Regions from separate parts of the Kocuria himachalensis genome, predicted to be linked through region 2. Evidence: riboswitches for the same ligand, from Rfam matches in the RefSeq annotation. Region 2 holds a riboswitch; each other region holds the start of a gene.

Region 1 (2,239 bases), on a different contig from region 2:
TGACGAAGAACGGGCGCTCGTGGAAGAGCAGCTGCCCGAAGACGCCCAGGATCCGGAAGCCGTCGTGGTAGGTCCGCAGCTTGCTCTCGCTCCCCTCCGCCCGGTCGCGGAAGCCGACGGCGACCTCGGTCTGCGGCATCCGCGCGTTGACGGCGTGCACGGTCAGCTCCGTCTCGATCTCGAACCCGCGGGAGAGACCGGGGAAGGACTTGACGAAGCGGCGCGAGAAGACCCGGTAGCCGCTGAACATGTCGGAGACCCTCCGACGGAAGGCGAAGGTGACGAGCGCGTTGAAGAACCTGTTGCCGGACTCGTGCCCCGACCGGTAGGCGGTGCTGGTGACCTGCCGGCGCACGCCCACCACGTGGTCGTAGGGTCCGGCGAGCAGCGTCTCGATCAGGAGAGGGACGTCGGCCACGTCGTAGGTGTCGTCGCCGTCGATGAGCACGTAGACGTCGGCGTCCAGGTCCGCGAAGGCCCGCCGGACCACGTTGCCCTTGCCCTTCTCGTCCTCGCGCCGCACGTGCGCCCCCGCACGCCGGGCGGCTTCGACGGTGCCGTCGGTCGAGCAGTTGTCGTAGACGTGCACCTCGATGCCGGGCACCGCGGCGTGCAGGTCGGTCACGACCCGCGCGACGGCCGTCTCCTCGTTGTGGCAGGGCACGACGGCGACGATGCGGGGGGTGGAGGGCATGGGCACTCGTTCCTGCGGTCCGGGGCGGGGGGTGGCTCGTCCATTATGGCGAGTGGGCGCGGGGCGCAGGACCGTGGTCCCCCGCCGGTGCGTCGACGTGCGTCCGTGTTGCGTCCTGTGACGTCCCGGTCGTCACAGTCGGCGCACCGGCGTCTTCTGGGCGTCCGCACTTGGCAGCACGGCGGGGCAGCCGCTGGAATGGGTCCTGCATCTATCCAGAGCGGCCGAGAGACCTGGCTCGTCGACGCCGCAGCAACCATCCGCGCCCCCGCCACGGGGTGGGCGGAACGGTGCTCCCGCCAGGACCGATGGAGCTGTCGCTTCCCTTCCGGGTCCACCCCGGGACGGTTGCTGCCCTCCCTCGGGGTGACCCTTGGAGGAAGAACGTGACACCACCCCCGATCCCCCGGCCGGCGCCGCCGTCCCTGTCCTACGAGCTGTATCCACCGCGCAGCGCGGCGAGCGCCGACACGCTGCTGCGGACCATCGAGGAGCTCGAGCCCACCCGGCCCGACCACGTCTCGGTGACGTACAGCGGGGACGAGCAGCGCCGGGACAGCTCGCTCGCCCTGCTCGACCACCTCCTGGCCCGCACGAGCCTGCGGCCCCTGGCGCACCTGACGTGCGTCGGCAGCACCCGGGCCGAGCTGGAGCAGACCGTGGCCGTGCTGGTCCGACGCGGCGTCCGGGGCGTCCTGGCCCTGCGCGGGGACCGGGAGCCGGGGGCCGAGCCGGGCGAGCTGCGGCACGCCGGCGAGCTCGTGGAGCTCGTGCGGGAGGTCGAGCAGCGCCACACCGCGGCCCTGGCGGCCGGCCGGCTCGCCGTAGGCGTGGCCGCCTACCCGACCCGGCACCCGGAGTCGCCCTCGTTCCGGCACGACGTCGAGGTGCTGCTGGCCAAGCAGCGCTCCGGGGCGGACTTCGCGATCACCCAGGTCTACTTCCGCCCGCAGCGCTACGAGCGCCTCGTCGCGGCGGCGCGCGCTGCCGGGGTGACCATCCCGATCGTCCCGGGGATCATGCCGGTCACCGACCCGCGGCGGCTGCGCACGCTGTGCCGGCTGGCCGGCCTGGCGCCCCACCCGGGTCTGGCCGCGGCGCTGGAGGACGCACCCGGTCCCGTCGAGCGGCACCGCGCCGGCGTGGCCTTCGCGGCGCGGCTGGCCCGCGCCGCCCTGGACGCCGGCGCCCCCGGAGTGCACCTCTACACCTTCAACGAGCACCGGGCCGCGCTCGACCTGCTGGAGCACGTGGAGCTCCCGCGCGTCCCGCACGTGCCCGTCCCGCTCGACGACCTGCTGCTCCCCGCCTGAGCACGCACTGCCCCACCGTTCCGCACGACCTCTCGACCCCTTTTCAGGAGACCACCATGACCACTGTCCCGTTCCCCGCCGCCACCATCACCGGCTACCCCCGGATCGGCCGCCGCCGCGAGCTGAAGACGGCCCTCGAGGCCTACTGGGCCGGGCGCTCGACCCGCGAGGAGCTCGAGTCGACGGCCGCCGACCTGCAGCTCGCGACCCACCGCCGGCTCGTGGAGCTGGG
Region 2 (2,239 bases):
GGAACCGGACATGGTTCGTATCCACAGAGCCGGGAAAATGCAGAAGACTGAGACAGACAGTGCACTACGCGTGGACGAAATGTTCTAGTGTGGCGTGGAGCACACGCATTCGTCCGGCACGTTCCGGACGCTGCGACCGACCCGCCCCGAAGGAGCCCGCCGTGCCCTCGACCCCCGTGCCGCTGGACGAGACCGACCGGAAGATCCTCGCGGAGCTGTCCCGGGACGCGCGGCAGTCGGTGACCTCGATCGCCGCGGCCGTGCACGTCTCCCGGGCCCACGCCTACGCCCGGATCAACCGGCTCCGGGACGAGGGGGTGATCCTGCGCTTCAGCACCGTGATCGACCCGGTGCGGGCGGGCCTGCAGGCCTCCGCCTACGTGACGCTCAAGCTCCAGCAGAACACCTGGCGGGAGCTGTGCGCCCAGCTCCGGGCGATCCCGGCCGTGCACCACATCGCCCTGGTGGGCGGGAACTTCGACGTCATGCTCCTCGTGCGGGCCGTGGACACCGTGCACCTGCGGCAGGTCATCTTCGAGCACGTCCAGCAGCTGCCCGGCGTGGTGGACACCCAGACGTTCCTGATCTTCGAGGACATCGACACGCGGGCCTGACGCCCGGGCCCGGCACGTCCGCCGCGCACGGCCGGCGTCATGAACCGTCACGGTCGTCATCTTCCGTCGCGGAGGGACAGCCACTACCTCTGCGCATAGTGTTGTTCCAGCTTCACGAGACGTGACCGCCAAGCTCCGACTTGGTCACGCACCAACCCCATGCTCATTGGGTGGTTCGGATGAGGAAGCGGCCTGCATCTTCCGCGGCGTGCCCACCGGGCCCGAGCGGATGACCGGTGCGGGTAAGAGCAAGCGCACAGGAGCAGCGCCATGTCCACCCCCGTGACCGATCACGACCTCGCGACCCGGCAGATCCACGCCGGCACCCACGACCAGGTCACCCAGCGCACCCTGACGGTGCCGATCTACCAGACCGCGGCGTTCGAGTTCCCGGACTACGAGGCGGCCCGGCAGATGTTCGCCCAGACCCGGGCGGGCTTCACCTACACCCGCACCGGCAACCCCACGGTGGCCGTGCTCGAGCAGCGGATCAGCGACCTCGAGGGCGGCGCGGGCGCCGTGGCGACCGGCTCCGGGCAGTCGGCCGTGGCCGTCGCGCTGCTGGCCCTGCTCGGCCAGGGCACCGGCAAGCACCTCGTGGCCTCCGAGAAGCTCTACGGCGGGACGGTGGACCTCCTCACCGACTCCTTCGCGGACTACGGCATCGAGGTCTCCTTCGTGGACCCCACCGCCCCGGGGGCGTGGGCCGCGGCCGTGCGCCCCGACACCCGCGCGTTCCTGCTCGAGTCCATCGGCAACCCCCTGGCCACCCTCCCGGACCTGCCCGGGATCGCCGACGTCGCCCGGGCCGCCGGGGTGCCCGTCGTCGTCGACAACACCCTCGCGTCCCCGGCCCTGTACCGGCCGCTGGAGAAGGGGGCCGACATCGTGGTGCACTCGGCCACCAAGTTCCTGGGCGGGCACGGCAACGCGCTCGCCGGGGCGGTCGTGGACGGCGGGACCTTCGACTGGTCCGCGCGACCCGACAAGTGGCCGCAGTTCACCCGGGCCCGCGCCCGCTGGGGAGGGCTGAGCCTGGTCGACAAGTGCGCCGGGGCCAGCCCCTACCTGCACCTCGTCCGCGCCAAGTACGTGCACGACCTCGGGACCACGCTGTCCCCGTTCAACGCCAGCCAGATCCTGCAGGGCACCGAGACCCTGGACCTGCGCGTGGCCCGCCACACGGCCTCCGCGCTGGCGGTGGCCGAGTTCCTGGCGGAGCACCCCGCCGTCGCCCGCGTCCACCACCCCGGCGTGCCCGGGGACCCCGGCGCCGGGATCGCGGCCCGCGACTTCCCGCGCGGGACCGGCTCCGTGTTCTCCTTCGACCTCGCCGCCCCGGACGACGCCGTGGGACCGTTCATCGACGCGCTCCGGCTGTTCAAGCTGGTCGCCAACATCGGCGACACCCGCAGCCTCGTGGCCCACCCGGCGGCGATGACGCACTGCCGCCTGACCCCCGAGCAGCGCCGGGCCGGCGGGATCGCCGAGACCACGATCCGGCTGTCGATCGGCCTCGAGTCCCCCCAGGACCTCGTGGCCGACCTCGGCCAGGCCCTCGACACCGTCGTCGACACCGTCCAGACCTCCCGGAAGTGAGCACCGCCATGACATCCTCCACCGAG
Region 3 (2,239 bases), on a different contig from region 2:
GTGAACCCGGGGCTGATCGTCGAGGGCAGCTGGGGCATGGCCGCGGCGGTCTTCGACGCGACGGGCGCACCGGTCTACGCGCTGAGCCTCACCGGCATCGAGCCCCGGTTCACCGGCGAGCGCCGGCAGCCGCTGGGGCGGGCCCTGCTCACGGAGGCCCACCGGCTCTCCCGGGAGCTGGGCCACCGCTGAGCGGCCCCGGGACGGTCCCGGACGAGGCGCACGACCGGCGCACGGGGCGGGGTTCAGCGCGCGGTCCAGCCGCCGTCCATCGTGTAGGACGCCCCGGTGACCATGGATGCGTGCGGCCCGGCCAGCCACGCGACGAGGCTGCCGACGTCCTCCGGGTCCACGAGCTTCTTGATCGGCGTCTCGCCGAGCATGATCCGCTCCACCACCTCGGACTCGGGGATGCCGTGCACCATCGCCTGGTCGGCGATCTGCTTCTCGACGAGCGGGGTGCGCACGTAGCCGGGGTTGATGCAGTTGCTGGTCACCCCGTGGGCCGCGCCCTCCACCGCGATGGTCTTGGAGAGCCCCTCGAGACCGTGCTTGGCCGAGACGTAGGCGCTCTTGTAGGGGGACGCCCGCAGCCCGTGCACGGAGGAGACGTTGATGACGCGCCCCCAGCCCTTCTCGTACATGTGGGGCAGCGCCGCGCGCACCAGCAGGAACGGGCTCTCGAGCATCAGCACGAGGATGCGGTGGAAGTCCGCGGGGTCGAACTCCTGCAGGGGGGACACCTTCTGGATGCCGGCGTTGTTGACCAGCACGTCGACCTCCAGGCTCAGCCCGGCGAGCGCCCCGGTGTCAAGCAGGTCCACGGCCCAGGCCCGCCCGCCGAGCTCGCCGGCGACGCGCTGGGCGCCGGCCTCGTCGACGTCGGCCACCACCACGTGGGCGCCGGAGCCGGCGAGGGCTCGGGCGGCCGCCAGGCCGATGCCGCTCGCTCCGCCCGTCACGAGCGCGGTGCGCCCCTCGAGGCCGTTGTCCTGGAACATGGGGATCCTTCCTTCCGTCCGCGGTGCCCGCCGGGTCCGGGGCACCGCTCACCGTCACGGTATGTGATCCGGACCACGACGGCGAGCAGGACCGCGCGTGTCACATTCCGTCACGCCCGTCACGCGGGCGCCGAATGGCGCGGCGCCCGGCGGTGCGCTTGGATGGGGAGGTCACCATCCAGAGCGGCCGAGAGATCTGGCTCGACGACGCCGCAGCAACCCGGGCGACGGTTCCCCGTCTCGCCTCCGGTGCTACCGCCAGGACCGATGGAAAGGACGTACGCCCCATGCTGCACAGTGCCGACCGCATCCTCACGACCCACGCCGGGTCCCTCCCCCGGACCCCGTCGCTGCTCGAGGCGAACCGGGTGAAGGGCGGCGTCCCGGAGGCCGAGTACGACCGGCTCCTGCAGGACTCCGTGGTCGACGTGGTCCGCCGGCAGGACGAGCTCGGGATCGACGTGGTCAACGACGGCGAGTACGGCCACGTCATGGCCGCGGAGGTCGACTACGGCGCCTGGTGGCACTACATCTTCGCGCGGATCTCGGGCCTCACCCCCGGCGAGGTGGACCTGTGGGAGCAGGAGCCGCAGCGCTCCTCCCCCGGCCGGGTGGTGCTGACGAGCTTCGGGGACCGCCGGGACCGCCGGATCTTCCACGAGGCGTACACGGACCCCGCCTCGGGCATCACCACGGGCAAGCAGGCGCCGTTCCCGAAGATCACCGGGAAGCTGGAGTACACGGGCCACGCGGCGCTGGAAGCCGACATCCGCAACCTCCGGGCGAGCCTGCAGGCCACGGGCGCGAGCGAGGGCTATCTCGCCGCGCTGTCCCCGGGCTCGTGCGCCCGGCTGGAGAACACCCACTACGCGGACGAGGACGAGGTGCTCACCGCGTGCGCCGAGGTCATGCGCGAGGAGTACCGGGCGATCACGGACGCCGGGCTGATCGTGCAGATCGACGACCCGTCCATCGCGGAGAACTGGGACCAGGTCAACCCCGAGCCCAGCGTGGAGGACTACCTGGCGTTCACGCGCAAGCGGGTCGAGGCCCTCAACTACGCCCTCGAGGGCATCCCGGAGGAGCAGGTCCGCTTCCACCTGTGCTGGGGCTCCTGGCACGGTCCGCACACCACGGACCTCGGGTTCGAGCACCTGGTGGAGCTCATGCTCTCCATCAGGGCCGGCGGCTACAGCTTCGAGGCCGCCAACGCCCGGCACGAGCACGAGTGGAAGGTG

The links. Region 2 has a riboswitch for S-adenosylmethionine ahead of ACYVM4_RS02780 (O-acetylhomoserine aminocarboxypropyltransferase/cysteine synthase family protein). Riboswitches for the same ligand answer to the same signal wherever they lie in the genome.
Region 1: it holds a riboswitch for S-adenosylmethionine, as region 2 does, so the genes downstream of both, ACYVM4_RS14635 (methylenetetrahydrofolate reductase) here and ACYVM4_RS02780 (O-acetylhomoserine aminocarboxypropyltransferase/cysteine synthase family protein) in region 2, are expected to answer to the same signal.
Region 3: it holds a riboswitch for S-adenosylmethionine, as region 2 does, so the genes downstream of both, ACYVM4_RS14450 (cobalamin-independent methionine synthase II family protein) here and ACYVM4_RS02780 (O-acetylhomoserine aminocarboxypropyltransferase/cysteine synthase family protein) in region 2, are expected to answer to the same signal.

The regions. Positions count from the first base shown of each region.
Region 1 covers NZ_BAAGPL010000019.1:478,074-480,312, forward strand. Annotated here, with positions in the region: gene ACYVM4_RS14630 (glycosyltransferase) at 1-694, opposite strand, end outside; SAM riboswitch class I at 903-1,009, shown strand; gene ACYVM4_RS14635 (methylenetetrahydrofolate reductase) at 1,081-2,007, shown strand; gene metE (5-methyltetrahydropteroyltriglutamate--homocysteine S-methyltransferase) at 2,064-2,239, shown strand, end outside.
Region 2 covers NZ_BAAGPL010000003.1:213,260-215,498, forward strand. Annotated here, with positions in the region: gene ACYVM4_RS02775 (Lrp/AsnC family transcriptional regulator) at 162-614, shown strand; SAM riboswitch class IV at 725-846, shown strand; gene ACYVM4_RS02780 (O-acetylhomoserine aminocarboxypropyltransferase/cysteine synthase family protein) at 885-2,213, shown strand; gene ACYVM4_RS02785 (cystathionine gamma-synthase) at 2,222-2,239, shown strand, end outside.
Region 3 covers NZ_BAAGPL010000019.1:440,672-442,910, forward strand. Annotated here, with positions in the region: gene ACYVM4_RS14440 (IclR family transcriptional regulator) at 1-192, shown strand, start outside; gene ACYVM4_RS14445 (3-hydroxybutyrate dehydrogenase) at 246-1,001, opposite strand; SAM riboswitch class I at 1,173-1,275, shown strand; gene ACYVM4_RS14450 (cobalamin-independent methionine synthase II family protein) at 1,289-2,239, shown strand, end outside.